3 regions of the Nitrospirillum guaranorum genome follow, and region 3 is predicted to be linked to each of the others. Evidence: riboswitches for the same ligand, from Rfam matches in the RefSeq annotation. Region 3 holds a riboswitch; each other region holds the start of a gene.

Region 1 (7,830 bases), on a different contig from region 3:
GAGCCCTGGCGGCCCGAGGTTTAGGTACGGTTCCCTCAGCCGTCTCCGGCCTTAAGCGCTTGCCCTCCGTCTGCGCCGGGTCCAGGCTTGAGGCACGTCAATGCGGGCGCCCGCCCCAACGATGAAGCTTCTCCATGATGTTCCGGCCCGCGCGGGCGCGGGTGACAAGAGGAGAACGGCCCCATGTCCTATGCCCCCCCGGCTTATGCCCCCCCGGCTTATGCCAAGATCCTGTCGGTGCTGACCGGCGGCGCCGGTGACCGCGCCGCCCTGGCGGCGGCCTTCGCCCTGGCGCGGCCGGCCGGCGGCCACGTCCTGGGCCTGGTGCCCAACCCCGACCCGCGCGAGGCGGTGCCGGCCCTGGGCGAAGGCGTGTCGGGCGCCCTGGTCGAGGAGATCATGGCCATGGTGGAGCAGGAGTCGCGCAACCACCGCACCCGCGCGCGCCAGGCCTTCGACGCCGCCCTGGCCGAGGCCGGCGCCACCCTGGCCGAGACCCCGGACGCGGCCGCCGGTGCTTCCCTGACCGGCGACTTCCGCGAGGTTGTGGGCAGCCAGGAGGATGCGGCCGTGGTCGAGGCCCGCCTGGCGGACATCAGCGTCATGGCGCAGGTGGGCGAGACGGTGGGGGGTGAGGCCCTGCTGATGCTGGAGGCCATCCTGCTGGCCAGCGCCCGGCCCCTGCTGGTCGTGCCGCCCACCTTCCGGGCGGAAACGGGCGTGGGCCGCCGCATCCTTCTCGCCTGGAACGGCAGCCGCGAATCGACCCAGGCCGTGGCCCAGTCCCTGCCCCTGCTGAAGGCGGCGGAGGCGGTGACCGTGATCGCGGTCGAGACGGACAAGACCGAGGGCGCCGCCGGCCGCGACCTGGCAGGCTACCTCGCCTGGCACGGCATCAAGGCCCAGGTGCGGCAGCCCATGGCGGAGGGGCGGCCGGTAGGGGCCTTGTTGCTGGCCACGGCGGAGGCCGCCGACGCCGACCTGCTGGTGCTGGGCGGCTATGGTCACAGCCGCCTGCGGGAGATGATCCTGGGCGGCGTCACCCGCCACGTGCTCTACAACGCCGCCCTGCCGGTCCTACTGGCGCATTGAGGCGTCAGCCGGCCAGGCTCTTCGACGCGATCTCATAGACGTCGCGCGACAGGCCGGCGGTGCCGACGATGCGCTCCAGCGCCGCCTTGGCGTGCTGCTGCCGGCCGGCGTCGTAGGGGCGCCAGCGGGCCAGGGGCTTCACCATGCGGCTGGCCACCTGGGGGTTCAGCTTGTCCAGCGTCAGCACCGTATCGGCCAGGAAGGCGTAGCCGCTGCCGTCGGCGGCATGGAATTTGGATGGGTTGGCGGCGAAGCTGCCCACCAGGGCGTAGACCTTGTTGGGGTTGCGGATGGAGAAGGACGGGTGGTCCATCAGGCCCCGCACCCGCTCCAGCGTGTCCGGCCGGTCGCTCAGCGCCTGCACCGCGAACCACTTGTCCATCACCAGCGGCTCATGCTTCCAGCGGTCGGCGAAGTCGGCCAGGCAGCCCGCACGCTCGTCCATGGCGCTGTCGGCGATCAGGGCCAGCGCCGCGATGGCGTCGGTCATGGTGGCCGCACCCTGGTATTGCGCCAGGCACAGGGCGCGGGCCGGGGCGTCGTCCAGCGCCATCAGGTAGGCCAGCGCCGCGTTCTTGAGCGCGCGGCGGCCCATGGCGTCGGGGGTGATGGTGAAGGCGCCGTCGGTGCGGTTGCCGTCATAGGCCTTGCGGAAGGCGCCGTTCAGCTCTCGCGCCAGGGTGCGGCGCAGGGCCAGGCGGGCGGCATGGATGCCGTCCACGTCCACCGTGGCCCGCTGCTGGCCCAGATAACCCTCCGTGGGCAGGGCCAGCGCCAGGGCGGCGAACGCCCGGTCCTCCCCCGCCCGCGCCAGGGTTTGGGCCGTGGCGTCGATGTAGGCCTGGGGCACGGCGGCCTCGGCGCCTTTGGCCCGGGCGTCGACATCGGCCAGGATCAGGCGGGTGGCCAGGGTCTGCCCCGCCTCCCACCGGTTGAAGGCGTCGCTGTCGTGGGCCATCAGGAAGGTCAGCGCGGCGTCGTCCTGCTTGAGGTCCAGCCGCACCGGGGCGGAGAAGCCGCGCAGCAGGGAGGGCACCGGCGCTTGCGGCACGCCGGTGAAGGTGTAGCTCTGCTCCGCCTCCGTCAGGGCGAGGGTGCGCGTGGTGGCGCCGGTTTCGGTTTCACCCTGGAGGGTGAGGGGCAAATCCGTGCCGTCCGGGCCCACCAGGCCCAGGGCCACGGGGATGACCTGGGGCAGCTTGTCCGGCTGGCCCGGCGTCGCCGGCACCGTTTGGCGCAGGGTCAGGGTGTAGGTGCCGGCGGCGGCATCGTGTCGGCCTTCGCCCGACACCACCGGCGTGCCGGCCTGGGAATACCAGCGCTGGAACTGCGCCCACAGCGGATCGGTGGGCTTTTGGCCGTTGGCCTCAACCATGGCGGCCAGGAAGTCGTCCGTCGTCACCGCCTGGCCGTCGTGGCGGGCGAAGTACAGGTCGATGCCCTTGCGATACCCCGCATGGCCCAGCAGGGTGCGGTACATGCGCAGCACCTCCGCCCCCTTCTCATAGACGGTGGGCGTGTAGAAGTTGCTGATCTCGATATAGCTTTCCGGCCGCACGGAATGGGCGGTGGGGCCGGCGTCCTCGTTGAACTGCACCTGGCGCAGGCGCTGCACGTCCTGGATGCGTTTCACCGGCGCGGAGTTCATGTCGGCGGAGAATTCCTGGTCGCGGAAGACGGTCAGGCCTTCCTTCAGGCTCAGCTGGAACCAGTCGCGGCAGGTGACGCGATTGCCCGTCCAATTATGGAAATACTCGTGCGCCACCACCGTCTCGATCCCGAGGAAGTCGGTATCGGTGGCCGTCTCCGGCTGGGCCAGGATGTACTTGGTGTTGAAGACGTTCAGGCTCTTGTTCTCCATCGCCCCCATGTTGAAGTCGGACACGGCGACGATGTTGAAGATGTCCAGGTCGTATTCCAGGCCGTAGACGTCCTCATCCCACTTCATGGACTTCTTCAGCGACTCCATGGCGTGGCCGCACTTGGCCTCGTTCCCCGGCTCGACATAGATGCGCAGGGCCACCTCGCGGCCCGAGCGGGTGGTGAAGCGGTCCTCGATGTGCACCAGGTTGCCGGCCACCAGCGCGAACAGGTAGCAGGGCTTGGGCCAGGGATCCTCCCACCGCGCCCAGTGGCGCCCGGCCTCGGTCGCGCTGTCGCCGCTGGCCGTCAGGTTGCCGTTGGACAGCAGCACGGGATAGCGCGCCCGCTCCGCCTCGATGGTGGTGGTGTAGCGGGCCATCACGTCCGGGCGGTCCAGGAAATAGGTGATCTTGCGGAAGCCTTCCGCCTCGCACTGGGTGCAGTAGTTGCCGGAGGACTTGTACAGCCCCTCCAGCGCCGTGTTGTCCTGCGGCCGGGTGCGGGTGGTGATCTCCACCGTGGCGTGGTCGGCCAGGCCGGCCAGGGTCAGCCGGTCCGGCGTCAGGGTGTAATCGTCGGGCCCCAGCAGGCGGTTGTCCACCCGCACGGCCAGCAGTTCCAGTTCCTGGCCGTCCAGGTCCAGCGTGGCGGTGGTGTTCCCCGAGGCCGGGTTCCGCCGCACCGCCAGGGTGGAACGGATGGTGGCCGCCTCTTCCCGCAAATCGACATGCAGGTCCACGGTATCGATCAGCCAGGCCGGCGGGGCGTGGTCGCGAAGGTGGATGGCGTGGGGCGTGGCCGTGTCGAGGCGGCTGTCCATGGGGCGGGTTCCGTTGGAATTATGGTTGACGGCCAGGATAGGGGAGGGGGTGGCGCGGCGCCAACCCCCCTTTCCCAGCGGGGCGGAAGGGCATCGGGCCAGCGCCTGCGGCCATTGCTGCCCATCTGCCCTCCCCGGTTGGACAGGGGGCCTGTCCTGATGACTTAGGCGGGTAATTTGGGCGGGCCGCCTACGGCCTTAGGCTGTATCCTTCGGGTATGAGCGGGAGAGGTAAGTCAGGGTAGGTCCCCGTGCAGGTCGCGCAGTCGGATCTGGTGGTGCTGTCGGTCGCGGGCGCCGTTGTGGCCGCCATCGCGCTGCTGGAAGTGCTGCGCCTGGTGATCGTGGACATCTACGAATGGGCGGCGAAATACCGTCGCATCAAGTACGAGATCCAGCAGACCCGCCGCACCACGGAAAACTTGTGGGCCACCAACCGGGCCAACGCCGCCCTGCGCGACCGGCGCAATGCCGAGCGCTTCCGCCTCAACACCATCCTGCACCGCATGGAGCAGGAGCGGGAGGAACTGGAGCGGCGGCGGGTGGAAGTGTGGCACGAGGTGGGCGACGCCACGCTGGACGACCAGCTCTATCTGGCGGACCTGAACAACCGCAGCCTGATGGAACGGGCGGCGGCGGGGATGGAGGAAATCTGCCCCATCTGGCGCTACACCCACCGCGTCCGGGTATGGGCGGGGAATGAGCGCCAGGCCCGTTCCCGCCTGCTGCTGGCCTTCAGTCCCAAGGATGGCTTCAGCGTCAACAATTTGCGCGCCGCCCAGGGCTTCAAGGCGGTGGCGGAGGCGGCGGCCGCCGGCCGGTCGGCGGCGCAGTCCTGCCTGGTGCGACCGCACCGGCGCATGGTGCGCTGATGACGGGCGGCTACAGCAACCTCAACTTCATGGTCTTCATCATCCTGGCCATCGGTGGGGCCTTCCTGGCCTTCTCCGTCCGCCGCATCCTGTTCAAGATCCGCGAGACGGAGCGGCGCATCGCCGCCACGGTGGACGAGAAGAACGAGGCCGCTGCCGACCTGCGCGTCGCCCGCCAGCAGGAGGAGCAACTGCTCCAGGCGCTGGAGGAGGGGGAGGAGGCGCTGCGCGAGATCGCGCGCCGGACGGAGGAGGTGCAGAACCGCATGGCGGTGCTGCGCCAGGCCACGCCCCGGCCGTTGAACCTGGTCTCCCTGGAGTGGGCCCAGGGTGATCACCTGTACGAGGCGCATCTGCGCAGCGTGGTGGCGCCCCGCCACGTGGGCCGCACCGTGGGCGGCATGGCCGAGGCCGGGGTGGTGCACGGCTACGCCCCCACCGAGGCCGACTTCCGCGCGTTGGTCACCAACCGGTTGGCGAACGAGGGCGGCTACACCATCAGCAGCGTCCTTCCCATCTCGTTGGGTGACGAGGGGCCCGCCGTCGACGGTGCCGGCGCCGCGACGGTGGAACCGCCGGCGGAGGATGAGGCCCTTAGTGACTTGATGGGGGGTGACTTGATGGGCGGCGGCGTGATGGGAAGCGACGGGGTGGGCGTTGGCGCGGTGGGGGAAACACCCGTTTCCGCCGGCTCCTCCACCGGCCCCAAGCCGCTGCCGGTGCGCCCGCCCGCCGCCATGCAGGGCATGCCGCGCGGCATGGGCCTGACCCCCGCCCCGGCCGCCAGCGGCTGAGGCCGCGCCGAAGATCACCCATGCCGCCGCCGCCGCCTCTGGGGGCTTGCGCCCGCGGCCGCCAGCGGCTATCCCTCTGCCCGTGCATCAAGAGTTGAGCTGACGCTCAACGCCAACCTGCTCTACCCGGCAAGGTGGCGCTTCCCCCAAAGGGGAAGGATGTGGCCGATCCGGCAATGAACGGGAAGCAGCCACGTGAGTCCGTTTCGCTCTTGGTCCGGACTTGAGACCATGAAGGCTGCGTTCCCCATGACCACCGATACGCTACCCGCCCAATTCGCCGCCCAGCAGTTCGCCGCCCAGCAATTCGCCAGCGACAATTATTCTGGTGTCTGCCCGGAGGCTTGGGCCGCCATGGCGGAGGCCAACAGCGGCCACGCCGCCGCTTATGGCGAGGATGTATGGACGGCGAAGGCCGCCGACGCCTTCCGCCAGCTGTTCGGCACCCCCTGCGACGTGTTCTTCGCCTTCAACGGCACCGCCGCCAACTCGCTGGCCCTGGCCTCGCTCTGCCAGTCCTACCACAGCGTCATCTGCTCGGCCTCCGCCCACGTGGAGACGGATGAATGCGGCGCGCCGGAGTTCTTCTCCAACGGGTCCAAGCTGTTGGTGGCCCAGACGGCGGACGGCAAGCTGACGCCCGACGCCATCCGGGCGCTGGCCACCGGCCGGTCGGACATCCATTTCCCCAAGCCCCGTGCCATCACCATCACCCAGCCGACGGAGACCGGGCAGGTCTACAGCCTGGATGAGATCCGCGCCATCTCCGCCGTCTGCCGCGACCTGGGCCTGCGCCTGCACATGGATGGCGCCCGCTTCGCCAACGCCTGCGCCAGCCTGGGCTGTTCCCCCGCGGAGATGACCTGGCGGGCGGGGGTGGACGTGCTGTGTTTCGGCGGCACCAAGAACGGCATGGCGGTGGGCGAGGCCATCCTGTTCTTCGACCGGGCCCTGGCCGAGGATTTCGACTACCGCTGCAAGCAGGCGGGCCAGCTGGCGTCCAAGATGCGCTTCCTGTCCGCCCCCTGGGTGCGCATGCTGGAGAACGGCGCCTGGCTGCGCAACGCCGCCCATGCCAATGCCGGGGCCCAGCGGTTGGCGGCGGGCCTCGCGGGGGTGCCGGGCGTGGCACCCCTATTCCCGGTCCAGGCCAACGCCGTGTTCCTGACGGCGCCGGCGGCGGTGCTGGACGGCCTGCGGGCGCGCGGCTGGCGCTTCTACACCTTCATCGGCGGTGGCGCCCGCTTCATGTTCGCCTGGGATACCCAGTCGGATCGGGTGGAGCAGCTGGTGGCCGACATCCGGGATTTGGCCCGCGCGGCCGCGTAAGTTCCTCCTCACCCGCCGTGACGGGCCCTATACGGAAGATTTTATTTAAAATTTCGGATTTAGGGCCCGTTAACCATCAATTGACCGTACAACCTTGAAGTGGACTTCCATGCGATAGCGCGACCGTTCATTCCCCGACTGCCGAGGCCCTGGTGCACTTCGAGAAACCGGATCTGGTGATCATAACCATCGTGGGCGCCATCCTGGCGGGGGTGTTGCTGCTGGAACTGCTGCGCCTGGTCATCAACGACGTCTATGAGATGATCGCCCGCCACGCGAAGGTGAAAAAGGAAATCGAGCAGATCCGGCGCACGGCGGAAAAGGTGGCGGCGGCCAACCGCGACACCGCCCGGGTGCGCGACGCGCGCATCGCCCTGCGCTTTCGCGAGACCAGCACCCTCCAGCGCTTGGAAAAGGAATGTGAGGAGTTCGAGCGGCGGCGGGTGGAGGTGTGGCACGACTTGGGCGGCCCCTCGGCCAGCGGCTTGGCGCTTTATTCCGCCGACATCAGCAACAGCGCGCTGACCAACGGCGTGGTCGCGGGCATGGAATCGATCTGCCCGCTATGGCGTCATCTGCACCGCGCCCGCGTTTGGGCCCGGACGGAGATGGAGGCCCGCACCGCCTTGCAGCAGGAATTCGCGCTGGCCGACGGCTACAGCGTCACCAACGTGCGGCAGGTCCAGGGCTCCGGCGCCCCCGGTGCCCAGCGCGGCGTTGTGCGGCCGGGCTGAGGAGAGTGTTGCCATGATGCTGTCCGACGCCCTGGCCGAAGCCTACGCCAACCCCAACCCCGCCCACGTCTGCGCCATGGCGGTGGGCGGCGCCATCATGGCCTGGTCACTGAAACGGCTGATCACCGAGGTGCGCAAGACCGAGCGGCGGGTGAGCGCCGCGGTGGAGGAGCGCAACAAGGCCGCCGCCAGCCTGCGCCAGGCCCGCCTGCAGGAAGGGGAGCTGCGCACCGCCCTGCAGGACCTGGATGGGGAGTTGGAGGAGATCGCCACCCGCGCCCGCGACGTCGAGGCCCGGCGCGGTACGCTGCAGCAGGTCATCCCGC
Region 2 (7,830 bases), on a different contig from region 3:
TCCCGCTGGACTGGGCCGCCAGCGCCCTGCAGAGCCGCGTGCCCGTCCAGGGCAACCTGGATCCCCTGGCCCTGGTGGCGGGGGGGCGGCGCTGCGCCGCGCCGCCACGGACATCCTGTCGACGCTGGGCAAGGGGCCCTTCATTTTCAACCTGGGCCACGGCATCGTGCAGCAGACCCCGCCCGAGCATGTCGCGGAGCTGGCCCGCTTGATCCAGGAATGGCCGTCCTCAAGTCAGGGGTAAGCTGACCCGCCCGTATGATCCATGGCGCGCGGGTGACCGTATCCGCCCGCGCCGACACGTCCCGCCGACCGCTACCGAGCCCCCATGAGCCCGCTGCCCCTTCCCGAGATCACGTCCGACACCCAGGCGGCGCCCAAGGCCGCCCGCGCCCGCCGCATCGCCGTCGTCCTGTTCAATCTCGGCGGACCGGACCGGTTGGAGGCCGTGCGGCCCTTCCTCTACAACCTGTTCCGGGATCCGGCCATCATTGGCCTGCCCGCCCCCTTCCGCCAGTTGGTGGCCCACCTGATATCCAGCCGGCGCGACAAGGTCGCCCAGGGCATCTACCAGACCCTGGGCGGCGGCTCCCCCTGCTGCCCAACACCCAGGCCCAGGCCCAGGCGCTGGAGCAGCAGCTGTGGGACGCGGGCACGGTGCGGGTGTTCGTCAGCATGCGCTATTGGCATCCCTTCAGCGACGCCGTGGCGCATGATGTGAAGGATTGGGAACCGGACGAGGTGGTGCTGCTGCCCCTCTACCCGCAGTTCTCCACCACCACCACCGCCTCCAGCCTCAAGGATTGGCAGCGGGCCGCCAGGGCGGCGGGCCTGACGGCGCCCTCGCGCTCCATCTGCTGCTATCCGGATGAGCCGGGTTTCGTCGCCGCCACGGCCAAGCTGATCCGCGCCGGCCTGGAAGAGGCCGCCCCCCACGGCAAGCCGCGCGTCCTGTTCTCCGCCCATGGCCTGCCGGAGAAGGTGGTGAAGGGCGGAGATCCCTATCAGTTCCAGTGCGAGCGTACGGCCCAGGCGGTGGTGAAATCCCTGCGCATCGAGAACCTCGACTGGGTGTCCTGCTATCAGAGCCGGGTCGGCCCCATGAAGTGGATCGGCCCCTCCACGGATGAGGAGATCCGCCGCGCCGGGCAGGACCGGGTGCCGGTGGTGGTGGTGCCCATCGCCTTCGTCTCCGAACACTCCGAAACCCTGGTGGAGATCGAGCACGAGTACCGCCACCTGGCCAAGGAGGTGGGCGTGCCCCACTTCGTGCGTGTGCCGGCGGTGGGCGTGGAACCGTCCTTCATCCTGGGCCTGGCCGGCCTGGTGCGCCAGGCGCTGATCCGCACCGCCGGCGGGCCGGTGATGTGCGGCACCGGCCTGCGCCTGTGCCCCGCCGGCAAAGCCGGTTGCCCGCAGCCCGTCTCGGGGGCATAAGGGGCGCCAAGACCTCAAAGCTAGGGCAGGGCGCATCCCCATGTACCTCTGGATCAAGGCCATCCACGTCATCGCCGTCATCTCCTGGATGGCGGGGCTGTTCTACCTGCCGCGGCTGTTCGTCTATCACTGCGACGCGCCCGCCGGATCCGCCCAATCCGAGACCTTCAAGGTCATGGAGCGGCGTCTGCTGCGCGTCATCATGAACCCGGCCATGATCCTGACCTGGGCCTGCGGCCTGGCCATGATCACCCTGGATCCGGGCCTGCTGAAGGGGGCCGGCTGGCTGCACGCCAAGCTGTCGCTGGTGGTGCTGATGACCGTCATGCACATGGCCATGGCCCGCTGGCGCCGCGCCTTCGCGGAGGACCGCAACACCAAGTCCCCGCGTTTCTTCCGCATGGCCAACGAGGTGCCGACCCTGCTGATGATCCTGATCGTCATCCTGGTCATCGTCCGGCCGTTCTGACCGTCCGTGACGGTCACGGGCCTGTTAGCGCCCCGTTCAAGTTCCAGCCCGGACATAGGATATTTAGTCCTAGATCGAATGAGCCCTGGGATCCGGGTCTTTTTGCTTTGACTTGGGCTCAGGTCCTGTACTAATCGTGGAACAGGTCAAGGCCCGTAACGTCGGGATGATTTCGAGTCGCCCCGTCATCCGGGCGCCTGACTCGTGAGGCATCCCCGCCCCCCTCCCCGGGATGGGCGCAGCGAGGCCAATTTCCCCGAACTTCCCCTCCCGGTGTCGCCGTCCTTTTTCCCCGGTGATGCCATCCTTCCACCCTATACACCCTATTCCATGAGTCCGGGCCGGCGGCCAAGCCGTCGTCATCGTTCCCGGGGCTCTCGACAGGACGAAGATGAATCTCCAAGAGTTAAAGGCCAAGTCGCCCGCCGAGCTGCTGGCGTTCGCGGAAGAGCTGCAGATCGAGAACGCGGGCACCCTGCGCAAGCAGGACATGATGTTCGCCATCCTGAAGCAGCTGGCCGAAAACGACGTCCCCATCTTCGGCGAAGGCGTGCTGGAGGTTCTGCAGGACGGCTTCGGCTTCCTGCGCTCGCCCGAGAGCAACTACCTGCCGGGTCCCGACGACATTTACGTCAGCCCCAGCCAGGTGCGCCGCTTCGGCCTGCGCACCGGTGACACGGTGGAAGGCCAGATCCGCTCGCCCAAGGATGGTGAGCGCTATTTCGCCTTGCTGAAGGTCGGCTCGATCAACTTCGACCATCCGGACAAGGTGCGTCACCGCATCAACTTCGACAACCTGACCCCGCTTTATCCGGAAGAGCGGCTGAAGCTGGAAATCGAGGATCCGGTCCGCAACAAGAAGGACATGACCACCCGGGTCATCGACCTGGTGGCCCCGCTGGGCAAAGGCCAGCGCGCCCTGATCGTGGCGCCGCCCCGCACCGGCAAGACGGTGATGTTGCAGAACATCGCCCACTCCATCGCCACCAACCACCCCGAGGTCTACCTCATCGTCCTGCTGATCGATGAGCGTCCGGAAGAAGTGACCGACATGGCCCGCTCCGTCCGGGGCGAGGTCATCAGCTCCACCTTCGACGAGCCGGCCACCCGCCATGTGCAGGTGACGGAGATGGTGCTGGAAAAGGCCAAGCGCCTGGTCGAGCACAAGCGCGATGTCGTCATCCTGCTGGACAGCATCACCCGTCTGGCGCGCGCCTACAACACGGTGGTGCCGTCCTCGGGCAAGGTGCTGACCGGCGGTGTGGACGCCAACGCCCTGCAGCGACCCAAGCGCTTTTTCGGTGCCGCCCGCAACATCGAGGAAGGCGGCAGCCTGACCATCATCGCCACCGCGCTGATCGACACCGGCTCGCGCATGGACGAGGTGATCTTCGAAGAGTTCAAGGGCACCGGTAACTCGGAAATCGTCCTGGACCGCAAACTGTCGGACAAGCGCGTCTTCCCGGCCATCGACATCCAGAAGTCGGGCACCCGCAAGGAAGAGCTGTTGGTGGAAAAGGGCACCATGGCCAAGATGTGGATCCTGACGCCGCATTTTGAACCCGATGGGTGCCACCGACGCGGTGGAATTCCTGATCGACAAGCTCAAGCAGAGCAAGCAGAACTCCGAATTCTTCGAGAGCATGAACCAGTAAGAAGAATTCGAGTATCGATATCAAGGGCGCCATTGCTATGCGGTGGCGCCCTTTTTATTGTCAGTAAAAACACTGTTTTGGAAATGAACCAGGCATTAACCAAGATCCACGGTTTTCCGTGGTTTCATCGGCTTAATTGAGAACTGGTCACATTCAATTACGTCACACCAGAAATTTCTGCTTGCGCAACCCTTGCCGACGCTGAAAAAAGGTTCAAATATCACGGGTTATTGGTCTATCCTTTTGGATAGAGCAACCGCCGGGGGTCGTCTCACATGCGCTTACTGATTGCCGATGACCATGGTCTGGTGCGCGACGCGTTGTCTTCCCACATCGAAAGACAGGCGCCGGGCGCGGTCGTCGTGGGGGCCGCCAGCGTGGATGAGGCCGTCGTCGCCCTGCGCCAGGACAAGGCCATCGACCTGCTGATCCTGGATCTGCGCATGCCGGGGATGAACGGGTTGGACGGGCTGCAGCGCGTGCGCACCGAATTCCCCCTGCTGAAGGTGGCGCTGATGTCGGGCTTGGCCCGGCCGGATGAGATCCGGGGCGCCTTCACCCGGGGTGCCGTCGGTTTCCTGCCCAAGACCCTGAGCGCCACGGAACTCCTGTCCGCCATCCAGACCATGCTGGCGGGTGAACGGTTCATCCCGGCCGACGTCAACACCGCCGACACCGCCGATGGCGCCAGCTTCACCCGGCGTGAGCGCGAGGTGCTGGACTATCTGCTGCAGGGCCGCTCCAACAAGGAGATCGCGCGCTCGCTGGAACTGGAAGAAGTGACGGTGAAGCTGCACGTCCGGGGCATCTGCCGCAAGCTGGGCGCCAAGAACCGCACCCAGGCGGTGATGCGCGCGGTGGAGATGGGTATTGCCAGCTGACGGCAAAGGGGATGCCGAGGGCCGGGTGGTTCCCGCCACCTTCCTGCATGACCTCAACAACCTGCTGACTGCCATCCACGGCTATTCCAGCCTGCTGGCGGCGGATCTGCCGGCTGGCGGGCAGGAACAAGACTTCGCCGCCCGCATCCTGGCCGCAGCGGAAGAGGCGCGGCAACTGGTGGCCAAGGTGCCCCGCACGCGCCCCGTCTCCACCCTCCGGGTTCTGCTGGTCGGCGGCGCGCTGGCCCGCCTGGCGGGCGCGCTGGAGACCCTGGGACTGGAGGTGACGCTCGCCGCCTCGGCACGCGAGGCGCAGGGCGCGCTGAAGGCCAGCACCAGCGACTGGGACGTGGTGGCCGGCTCGGCTGAATCCCTGTCCGGCCTGGGCGTCCTTGGCTTGCCCCTGGCGGCCGTGCCCGCCGGCGCCGACGCCGTGACGGTGGACGCCCTGATTCGCGCGGCGCGCGGCTGAAAGCCCAAAAGAAAACCGCCCGGGCATGGGCGCCGGGCGGCTTTTCCTGATCAAGGCTCGACCTTGGGATCAGGCCTGGGCCATGTCTTCCGGCTTCTCCGACGCCAGCACCTGGCGGCGATAGAGGTCCACGAAATCCAGGGGCTGCAGCATCAGCGGCGGGAAGCCGCCATCGCGCACGGCGTCCGACACGATGGACCGGGCGAAGGGGAACAGCAGGCGCGGCGCCTCGATCAGCAGCACGGCGCGGGTCTGGTCCAGCGGCATGGGCGGCATGGAGAAGATGCCGGCGTAGGACAGCTCGACGATGAAGGCGGTGCGGCCCTCGTGGCTGGCCTCGGCACGGATGTTCAGCGCCACCTCGTGCACGTTCTCCGCCACGTTGCGGGCCTGCACGTCGACCTGCAGGTCGACCTTCGGCTGCTGGGCGTTCATCAGGCTGGCCGGGGCGTTGGGGTTCTCGAACGACAGATCCCGAACGTACTGGGCATTGACCACCAGCGGCAGCATGCCGGCGCCCTCAGTGGCGGTGGCGCCATTGCCGCCATTAGCGGCGCCGTTCAGGCTGGTCTCATCGGACATAGGTCTGGGACTCCCGGTAAAAGCAAATCAGCTATTCCGCAGAAGCGGACTGACGCGCGCGGGACTAGCACGGAAGCGTCCGGCCGGCAACCAGCCATTACGGCCGCCGGCGTCGGGTGGGCGGCGGCCCTCGGTAAAACCAGCAGACCTTCCCACCGTTCCCCATCCCATCCCGCGTATTGTCGCGATGACAAGGTGACCGTTGACGCTGCCCGCCGGCCCGGCCTACAACCAAAGCCCGTGGTGATTTGCTGACCGGCTTGCAGACCACGTTAAACAAGCTGCTAAAAGGTCGGGCCGTACATAAGGTACACCGACCACATTGCACCGTGCCGGTCGCGGTTGCCTTATGATCGGAGTGACGGCCATGGGCCAGACGCCTGACAATTCCAATCCCCCGGCCACCCTGCGCCCCCGCACCCAACTGGTGCATGGCGGCACCCGCCGCAGCGGTTTCGAGGAAACCTCCGAAGCCTTGTTCCTGACCTCGGGCTTCATCTACGCCAGTGCCGAGGAGGCCGAGGCCGCGTTCGTCAACGACGGCTCGCGCTTCGTCTATTCCCGCTTCCGCAATCCCACCGTGGCCATGCTGGAGGAACGGCTGGCCGGCTACGAGGGGTTCGCCCGCTGTATCGCCACGGCCAGCGGCATGGCCGCCGTCAACCTGGCGGTCATGGGCCTGCTGAAGGCCGGCGACCGGGTGGTGGCGCCGCACGCGCTGTTCGGCTCCTGCCTCTACATCATCAAGGATTTGGCGCCGCGCTACGGCATCCAGTGCACCCTGGTTGAGGGGACTGACCTGAAGCAGTGGGAAGAGGCGCTGTCCACCCCGGCCACCGTCGTCTTCCTGGAAAGCCCCAGCAACCCCACCATGCAGGTGGTGGACGTGGCCGCCGTGGCCGACCTGGCCCACAAGGCCGGCGCCCGCGTGGTGGTCGACAACGTCTTCGCCACCCCGGTGCTGCAGCGGCCCAAGGACATGGGCGCCGACGTGGTCGTCTATTCGGCCACCAAGCATATCGATGGCCAGGGCCGCTGCCTGGGCGGCGCCGTGCTGTGCGATGACGAGGTGGCGGCCCTGATCTCCCCCGTCCTGCGCCATACCGGCCCGTCCATGAGCCCCTTCAACGCCTGGGTGCTGCTGAAGGGGCTGGAGACGCTGGAGCTGCGCGTGAATGCCCAGGCGGCCTCCGCCTTGGCGCTGGCCCAATTCCTGGAAAGCCACCCGGCGGTGGAGACGGTGCTGTACCCCGGCCTCCCCAGCCATCCGCAGCATGACCTGGCCATGCGGCAGATGAAGGCCGGCGGCACCCTGGTCACCTTCGACGTCAAGGGCGGGAAGGAGGCGGCGTTCCGCCTGCTGAACGCATTGAAGATCATCAAGATCTCCAACAACCTGGGCGACGCCAAGAGCCTGATCACGCACAACGCCACCACCACCCACCAGCGCCTGACCGATGAGGAAAAGGCCAAGGTGGGCATCAGCCCCGGCACCCTGCGCTTTTCCGTGGGGCTGGAGGACGCGGACGATCTGCGCGACGATTTGGCCGCCGGTCTGGCCGCCGCTGCCGGCTAAATCACCATCACTACAGGTGTGGGCGGCGGCGCGGACTTGACCCCGCGCCGCCGCGACATCGGCCGGGCTGTCCTCTACCCCGGTAGCGCCTTAGACTTTGGATCGAGGGCTGGCGCCCACTTCCTTTATGGACGCGACGAAGCGTTTCCCATAATGTTGCAGCGCACTATCGCGGCGCAACATAAGGGAGCGCTCACCATGCCGGATCGGCATATCCCTTACCCCACCGCCCCGCGTCCGGCCAAAAGGGCGGGCAAGGGGCGCATCGGCATGGTCATTCCCGGCACGCCGGAGGCCATGCACCTGAAGCGGGCCCAGGTGGAACTGGACCGGGTGGCGACCCGGGTGCACGAGACCGCCTTCGCCTCCGCCCATACCATCACCGCGCGCCTGGGCCTGCTGGCCCAGACCGGTGGCGATCCGGTGGCGCTGGGCACCAATCCCGAATTCGAACGCATGGGCCGCGAAAAGGTGGAGGCCTTCACGGACTCGGCCCTGGCCCTGGTGGGGGGCATGCGCGCTTTCCACGATGCTTGGTGGCGTTGGCGCGACCATCAGGTCGACGCGCTGGGCGAATTCGCCCGCGCCGCCTGGTCGTCCTGGCATCCCGGGGATTGGGTGACGGCGGAGCGCCGCCTGGTCACCTCCACCCTGCGCGCCGCCACAGGGGCCTTCACCCGCTTCAGCCACGCCACCAGCCGCCTGGGCGGCCTGGGCCTGGCGCCCATCCACCGTGCCGCCTCAGCCAACGCCCGCCG
Region 3 (7,830 bases):
CCTCATCCAGGGCGGCACGGGTGGTCGCTACCACGGGCGGAGGCAGGCCCGCCTCCTGCGCCGCCTCCTGCACGTGGCGCAGCAAGGTGCGGCGGCCGTGGATCAGGCCACCGAAACTGCCCACGCCGGTCATGCTGAGGATGTCGTCGGGAACCCGGCGGCTGTCATCGAACAGTATGGTCAGGCCCATCGCGATCCCTCCTCAATACCGGCACCGCCAGTGTGGACGACGCATGGCCTGACAAGAATGCATGGATTGTGCCAGGACCGCCGGCGCGGCCGCAAGGGGACGGTCCTACCCTTCATGGCAGTGGGCCTTTGATTGAGGGGACACTTGGCTGGCGGCGCCCCGCCTGTGGCCGCCGTAAGGGGGCTGGGCGTGGTATAGGGCGTGGGCTTGACGTTTTCCACTCGACGGCGGTCCCTGGACAGGTCGAAGATCGGCGCAGGACGGACGGGACGGCAAGGACGTCCCCCTCCCAAGACGATTTTCATACGGTTTCCATTCCCATCTCAGAACCGGATCCTGATCCATGCCTGGCACCCCCACCCACACCCCGCCCGTTCCCGACGCCCAGAGCTGCCTGCACGCCGAAGGCCCGCGACTGTCGCCGCTGGTCTGGGGCGCCTGGCGCTCACGCGAGGGGGAAGAAACCGGCACCCCGGCAAAGCTTGCCCGCTTCCTGGACGGATGTCTGCAACTGGGCATCAGCAGCTTCGATCATGCCGACATTTACGGCGATTACGGGGCGGAGGCCCTGTTCGGCCAAGCGCTGAAGGAATGGGGCGGCAAGCGCTCCGCCCTGCAGCTGGTCACCAAGTGCGACATCGCCCTGCTGTCACCACAGCGCCCGGGCCATGTGGTGAAGCACTACAACACCTGCGGCGATCACATCATCGCCTCGGTGGAGCAGTCGCTGCGCAACCTGGGCACGGATTATATCGACCTGCTGCTGCTGCACCGACCCGACCCCCTGATGAACCCGGACAACACCGCCGACGCGCTGGATCGGCTATTGCGGTCGGGCATGATCCGCCACATCGGCGTGTCCAACCACAACCCGTCACAGGTGCGGCTGCTGCAGTCCCGCCTCGGCCGGCCGCTGGTGACCAACCAGATCGAATTTTCGGTCACCAGCCTGGCACCGCTGTTCGACGGCACCCTGGACCAGGCGCTGGAACTGCGTATGCGGCCCATGGCCTGGTCGCCGCTGGGTGGCGGTGGCCTGTTCACCGGCGCCACGGATCAAGCGCGCCGCACCCTGGCGGCGCTGGAGGCCGTGGGCGCGGAAATGGGCGTCGGCGACCCGGGCACGGTGGCGCTGGCCTGGCTGATGCGCCACCCGTCGCGTCCGGTGCCGGTGCTGGGCACCACGCGGCTGGACCGCGTGCGCGCCTACATGCAGGCCGCCCAGCTGAAGATGCAGCGCCAGCACTGGTTCCAGATCCTGGAGGCCAGCCAGGGCCACGAGGTGCCCTGAAGCGTGTAAGTCCCCCTGGCCCCGCCTGCCAACCGTCGCGGACCACGGCGTCGGGAACCGCCGCCGGCCGGGGCCACATGGTGCCACTTGGCAGGGTGCCACCGGCCATGGCCGATGGTGTCGGATGGATGTCCTTCCGCGCGGCGCCCACCCGGCCGATACTGCCGGCCATGAGATGTCCTTGGGTGGACAGCGGTGACGGGGATGGGGAATGGCGCGCGCGCCGGCAGGCATCGGAATTCTGGGCTATGACGACGTCAACGCCCTGGACGTGACCGGTCCGGCCGAGGTTTTCGCCAATGCCGCCGACCTGGCGGAATGGGGCGAGGCGGGCCTGCCGGCCCCCAATACTGGATCCAGTGGGCGCCCCTACCGCGTCGTGCCGCTGGGCGTGAAGGCGGGGCCTTTCACCAGCGAGTCCGGGCTGACCTTCACCCCGGCGCACAGCCTGGCGGCCGATGACGTGCCGGACCTGGACACGCTGATCATCGCCGGCGGCAAGGGCCTGCGCGAGCCGGTGACCAATGCCGCCGTGGCCGGCTGGCTTGCCGGGAACGCCCATCGCTTCCGCCGGGTGGCCAGCGTCTGCACCGGCATCTACGGCCTGGCGGCCAGCGGCCTGATGGACGGCCGCCGCGTCACCACCCACTGGCGCCACGCCGCCGATCTGGCCCGCCGCTTCCCCCGGTTGAATGTTTGCGCCGACGCCCTGTTCCTGAAGGACGGCGATTTCTACACCGCGGCCGGCGTCACCGCCGGCATCGACCTGGCCCTGTCGCTGGTGGAGGAGGACCATGGGCCGGCATTGGCCCTGGCGACGGCCCGGGAACTGGTGGTGTTCGTGAAGCGCCCGGGCGGCCAGGCGCAATTCTCCGAACCCCTGCGGTTTCAAAGCCGGGCGGCCGACCGCTTCGCCGACCTGTCGGCCTGGATGCTGGGCAACCTGGACCGCGATTTGTCGGTGGAGGAGCTGGCGACGCGGGTGAACCTCAGCCCCCGGCAGTTCCGGCGCCGCTTCACCGCCGCCCTGGGCCGCCCCCCAGCCGACTATGTCGCCGACCTGCGCCTGGGCGAGGCATGCCGCCGCCTGGTGCAGCCGGGCGTGAGCGTGGAGACGCTGGCCGCCGCCATCGGCTTCCGCAGCGCCGACGCGTTCCGCCGGGCTTTCCGCCAACGCTACGGCGTGTCCCCCAGCCAATATCAGGCGCATTTCTCACCGGCCGGCAGCAGCTGAGCCGTCCCATCCAACCCTGAACCACCGGAGGGCCCCATGGCCTGGTTTTCCCCTGCCCGCCGCCTCGCGGCGGCGATGCCCCTGCTTTGCCTGCTGATCACCCCCGCCATCGATGCCGGCGCCGCGGACGGCCCCCCCGCCCCCTTCGTTCCGCAATTCGACAAGGACGACCGCCTGACCTTCCCCGCCGACTACCGGGAATGGGTCTATGTCACCACCGGCATCGACATGGCCTATGGCCCGGCCATGCGCATGGGCCATTCCATGTTCGACAACGTCTTCGTGAACCGTGAGGCCTACCTGGCCTTCAAACAGACGGGCACCTGGCCGGAGAAGACCACCTTTGTGCTGGAGGTGCGCGGGGCGGCGGACAAAGGCTCCATCAACAAGTCCGGCCATTTCCAGACGCCGGAGGTCATGGGGCTGGAGGTCCACGTGAAAGATTCCGCCCGCTTCCACGACGACGGCTGGGGCTTCTATTCCTTCGACGCGGGCAAGGCGGCGCCCCCGCCGGCGGAGCAGTTGCCGGTGGAGCAGAGCTGCTACAGCTGCCATCGGGAGCACGGCGCGGTGAACACTACTTTCGTGCAATTCTATCCGACCCTGAGCCCCATCGCCGAAGCCAAGAAGACCTTCAGCGCCGCGTATCTGGCCGAAAATCACTAGGCGGCGCCTACTGCCAGCCGGTGTGACCCCGGGCCGGGCCGCCCTTTCGGGACCGTTGTGACGTATTCTGACACGGCGCCGTTGCCGTCGTGTCGGGGATGGACTATCAGTGCGCTTCGGCAGATAAAAGCGCGGTCATGAAGCCCGGCCTGATCCCCCCCCTGGACCCGTCCCTTTCCGATGCCCCGCCGGCGGCGGCGGGAGGTTCGCCGCCATCCCGCACGGCGGCCCGGCCCCAGGACGGCACCCGGGAACGGCTGATCGACCAGGCGCACACCCTGCTGGCGCAGGGCGGGCTGAAGGCGCTGAGCGTCCGCAACCTGGCCGCCGCCGCCGGCCTGTCCACCAGCGCCGTCCCCTATCACCTGGGCGACAAGGACAGCCTGACCCAGGCCGTGTTCCTGGCCGCGGCGGAGCGTGACCGGCAAGCGTGGGCACAGTTCCGCGTGTCGTTGGGCGATGGCGGCCTGCCCGTCCACGCCCTGGCCGACGCGCTGGTGGTGCAGGCGCTGGACCTGTCGTCCCGCCAGGGCACCATCGAGCTGGTGTGGTATGAGTTGATCCATCAAGCCCGCCATACCCCCGCCCTGCGCCCCATCCTGACGCAGTGGTATGAGGAGCGCCGGGGCCGTTATCGCGACCTGTTCGCGCTGGCCGGCCTGCCCACCCATATCGCCGACATCATGACCCACTATCTGGTGGGCGACCGGTCCACCTTGCTGGTGGCTGGCGGCGCGTCGGGCTTCGCCCTGTCGGTGGTGGAGAACATCCGCCAACTGTGCGACCCGGAAGAAGGCCGCGGCGCCTTATGGTATGGGCGTCTGCGTCGTCCCGGCGGTGCGGGCGATGACGCCGGGGAGCCGGTGGGAGAGACGGAGCGGCGCATCGTCGCCGCCGCCGTCGCCACCATCATCGACCAGGGCGTGGCCGCCGTGACCCATCGCGCGGTGGCGCAGCGGGCGGGCGTCTCCCTCTCCTCCACCACCTACTACTTCCGCTCACGCGGCGACATCATCCGGCGCGCCTTCCAGTTCATCCATGAGGAGTTGCGCCGCGAAATCCCGACGGTGCATCGCGAGCCGCCGCCGCTGGGCATCTTCCTGCGGGCCGTCGCCGACCACATGCTGACGCCGGTGGAAGGCGGACGCATCGCCGGCCGCAACACCACCCACGCCATGGGTGACTTCGCCCTGGAATCCTGCCGCGACGCCACGCTGGTGCCGCTGTACCTGGCCTTCCGCCAGGATCGCGGCTCGCGCATCCGCGCGGCGTTGGACTACGTGGTGGGCCTCCAGGCCTCCCTCTCCCCCTTCCAGGCGCAGATCGTGTCCACCTGGATGCAAGGGCGCGCGCAGATCCTGCACGCCATGGACGACCCGCCCGATGTCGACGGCTACGCCGCCGAGATGATGGTGCTGATGCGCTATCTGCAGCCGGCGATGCCGAAGACCTGACCCAAACCTGGCGTCAAAAAGCCAGGCGTCCAAGGTGGCGGCCGGCCAGCACCCAGGCACGGGCGGCGGCGAGCCGTTCACCGTCCAGAACCCGCCGCAAATGGGTCACCCGGCGCACATGCTGCCGGCTTTCCAGCACCGTGTAGATATGGGTGTACAGGCCGTGGCGACGGTGGACGACGGCGTAGGTGCGGGCGACGCAGTCCGGCACGCCGGCAAGGGGCATGCGCTCTTCCCGCAGCAGGTGCACGGTGTCGCCCGGATGGCTGGCGATGCCCGGGGCCGTATCCAGGACAGGGCCTCGCGAAGCCTCTTCCTCTTGCGTAACGGTGGCGGGCGTATCGAGCGGGAAAGCGGCGGGAATATGCACGGAAGGTCCACTCCAAACGGAACGGACCCGGCATGACGCGACCATACGCTGCGACCCACTTGGTTGCCGCCGCCCGGAAAACCGGGGGCCGCCACATCTCCGCGTAAACGCGGAAACCACCTTGCCTGGGTTGGCAGGTTGGTGCGGGACGCCGGTCCCGCTCCTGATGCAACAGTGCCGGCACGAATACCGGCGGCTTGTGGATACGCCCAACCGTCAGGCCTGGCAAGCGGCCAATTGGGCATGGCTGGCCCAGTCATCCGGCGTCCAGTGCGGCGCCAGCACCAGGGCGCGCCCCGTGGCGACGATCTCGCCGTCGCGCCCGCTGTCGTGGATACGGCAGACCGTGGCCAAATCCACCAGCCGCTTTTCAGGCCGCAGGCGGATGATGGCCACGGTGGCGGACAGCGCCGCATCCAAGGGCACGCGGCGCCAGAACACCGTGTCTTGCTTGAGGTAGTTGGTGCCCGGCCCCGGCAGGCGGACGCCCAGCAGGAAGGAGAAGAGGCTCAGCACCAGCGGCTCGCGCAGGCGATGGCCGGTCAGGCGCTCGTAAAGCGCCAAATCCTGGTCGGCGTAAAGGCGGGTGATGTGGGCGGCGGCACCCGGCGGCGGCTCGTGCCAGTCCCTATCCGGCGCCAGCGGGGCCAGGGTGGCCACCCCGTCGCACACCGCCTGGCCATCCACCTGCCGCTGGGCCAGCAGGCGCACATGGGCGCCGTCCTGAGGGTCGGCGCGGAAGGTCAGCGCCTCGTCCGCGTAGGCCGGGGCCGGGAAGGTCACGGCGAGGCGGGCCAGGGGCTGCCCCGGCCGCGCATCGGCGGCCAGGCCGCGCAGCAGTGCGCATAGCAGCGCACCATGCGCCACGGTGCGGCCGAAGCGTGTGCGGGCGGCGTGGCCGGGGTCGACATGGATGGGGTTGTCATCGCCCGACAACCGGGCGAAGGCGTGGAAATCGTCCTGGGTCAGGGCGCGGCTGAGGATCACGAGGCCAGATCCAGGCCCGGCGGTGGCACCAGGCGGTGCTTCTGGATCTTGCCGGCGGCGGTGCGGGGAAAATCCTCCACCAGCACGAAGCGGCGCGGCACCTTGTACCCGGCCAATAGCCCGCGGCAATGCCTGGCCAGGCTGTCGACGTCGGTACCGGGCTGGGCGCGGACGTGGGCATGCCCCACCTCCCCCCACACGGGATCGGGCACGGCCACCACGGCCACCTCCAGCACGCCGGGATGACGCAGCAGGGCGTTCTCCACCTCCACCGGATAGACGTTCTCCCCGCCCGAGATGAACATCTCCTTCAACCGCCCCACGGGGTAGTAGTAGCCGTCTCCGTCCTGGCGCACCAAGTCGCCGGTACGCAGCCAACCGTCCGGCGAAAAGGCGGCGGCGGTGGCCGCCGGCTGGCGCCAATAGCCAGGCGTGACCGCGGCGCCCTTGACCCAGACCTCGCCCACTTGACCAGGCGGCACGTCCCGCCCGGCCCCGTCCACCACGCGCACCCGGCACAGGATCTGCGGCTTGCCGATGGATCCCAGCTTGGCGGCGGCCCCGGCCGGGTCGTTCAGGAACAGGGTGGGACCCGTCTCCGTCATGCCCATGCCATTGCACACGAGGGCGCCGCGCTCGACAAACCGGCGGGCCAACGCATCCTCCAGCGGGGCGCCGCCGCAGGCCCAGCGCCGCACGGCGCCCAGGTCGGTGGTCCTGAATCGGGGATGCAGCGCCAGTTGGCGATAGACCGCCGGCACGCCGAAGAAGGTGGTGATGCGGCCCTGGGTGATCAGGTCCAGCACGGCGCCGGCATCGAATTGCGACTGCACCAGCACCTCGCCCCCCGCCATCAGCAGCGGCAGGGTGTGCAGGTTAATGCCGGCGGTATGGAACAGCGGCAGGTAGTTCAGGGTGCGGTCGTCCTCCGACAAATCCACGCCCTGGCGCAGGTTGACGTAGTTCGCCATGGCCATGCCGTAGGTGTAGAGCACGGCCTTGGGCTCCCCCGTCGTGCCGGAGGTGTAAAGCAGATACCAGACGTCATCGGCCGGCCAGACCTCGCGGGACGGCAACGGCGGCTGCTTCGCCACCAGAGCTTCGAAGTCATCGTCCAGATCGACAAGGGCCGGCCCAGCGGCCAGGGCCTGGGCCGTGGCCCGATCCTCGCCCCCATGGAACAGCAGCCGGGGTTGGCAATCGGCCAGCACGGGGGCCAGTTCCGCCGCCGGCATGCGCCAATTCAGCGGCACCAGCAGGCAGCCCAGCTTGGCGCAGGCGAACAGCAGCGTGAAGAAATCCGGCCGGTTGCGGCACAGCACCGCCACCCGGTCGCCGGGTTCGGCGCCCAGGGCGGCCAGCAGGCCGGCGGCACGCGCGGCGCGGTCGTCCAGGCCGGCATAGGTCAGCGCCACGCCGGCCCCCTCGCCGGCAGTGAGGTCCACCAGGGCCCTGCGGTCCGGCGACAACCGGGCGCGCTGCGCCGTCAGGTCGAACAGATCCCACATGGTTTGGCGCCGGGCGCCCCGCTCCCTCGTCGTTCCGGTTCAGAAATGATCCAGTCAACTTAAGGCTTGGTCAATTACGGCTTCAGGCCCCGGGCGATGAAGTCCGCCGCCTCCGCCGCGACCTCCGCCG

What was found. A riboswitch is a leader RNA that binds a small molecule or an ion and turns the genes downstream of it on or off. The one in region 3 is predicted to bind S-adenosylmethionine.
Region 1: linked by a shared signal. The riboswitch ahead of UAJ10_RS21130 (threonine aldolase family protein) and the one ahead of UAJ10_RS04795 (hypothetical protein) in region 3 are both predicted to bind S-adenosylmethionine.
Region 2: linked by a shared signal. The riboswitch ahead of metZ (O-succinylhomoserine sulfhydrylase) and the one ahead of UAJ10_RS04795 (hypothetical protein) in region 3 are both predicted to bind S-adenosylmethionine.

The regions. Positions count from the first base shown of each region.
Region 1 covers NZ_JAYEES010000003.1:2,643,508-2,651,337, reverse strand. The annotation lists gene UAJ10_RS21155 (bifunctional aminoglycoside phosphotransferase/ATP-binding protein) at 1-24, shown strand, start outside; gene UAJ10_RS21150 (universal stress protein) at 184-1,092, shown strand; gene pepN (aminopeptidase N) at 1,097-3,775, opposite strand; gene UAJ10_RS21140 (hypothetical protein) at 4,027-4,647, shown strand; gene UAJ10_RS21135 (hypothetical protein) at 4,647-5,441, shown strand; SAM-I-IV-variant riboswitch at 5,521-5,632, shown strand; gene UAJ10_RS21130 (threonine aldolase family protein) at 5,691-6,770, shown strand; gene UAJ10_RS21125 (hypothetical protein) at 6,947-7,504, shown strand; gene UAJ10_RS21120 (hypothetical protein) at 7,518-7,830, shown strand, end outside.
Region 2 covers NZ_JAYEES010000003.1:563,833-571,662, forward strand. The annotation lists partial or broken gene hemE (uroporphyrinogen decarboxylase) at 1-244, shown strand, start outside; partial or broken gene hemH (ferrochelatase) at 329-1,437, shown strand; gene hemJ (protoporphyrinogen oxidase HemJ) at 1,478-1,906, shown strand; partial or broken gene rho (transcription termination factor Rho) at 2,298-3,561, shown strand; gene UAJ10_RS11525 (response regulator) at 3,837-4,442, shown strand; gene UAJ10_RS11530 (hypothetical protein) at 4,432-4,914, shown strand; gene secB (protein-export chaperone SecB) at 4,984-5,496, opposite strand; SAM riboswitch at 5,727-5,804, shown strand; gene metZ (O-succinylhomoserine sulfhydrylase) at 5,864-7,072, shown strand; gene UAJ10_RS11545 (hypothetical protein) at 7,271-7,830, shown strand, end outside.
Region 3 covers NZ_JAYEES010000001.1:1,175,172-1,183,001, forward strand. The annotation lists gene UAJ10_RS04770 (hypothetical protein) at 1-190, opposite strand, end outside; gene UAJ10_RS04775 (aldo/keto reductase) at 534-1,481, shown strand; gene UAJ10_RS04780 (GlxA family transcriptional regulator) at 1,693-2,715, shown strand; gene UAJ10_RS04785 (cytochrome P460 family protein) at 2,752-3,381, shown strand; gene UAJ10_RS04790 (TetR/AcrR family transcriptional regulator) at 3,519-4,835, shown strand; gene UAJ10_RS04795 (hypothetical protein) at 4,849-5,205, opposite strand; SAM-I-IV-variant riboswitch at 5,255-5,380, opposite strand; gene UAJ10_RS04800 (MaoC family dehydratase) at 5,422-6,192, opposite strand; gene UAJ10_RS04805 (AMP-binding protein) at 6,189-7,700, opposite strand; gene UAJ10_RS04810 (TetR/AcrR family transcriptional regulator) at 7,775-7,830, opposite strand, start outside.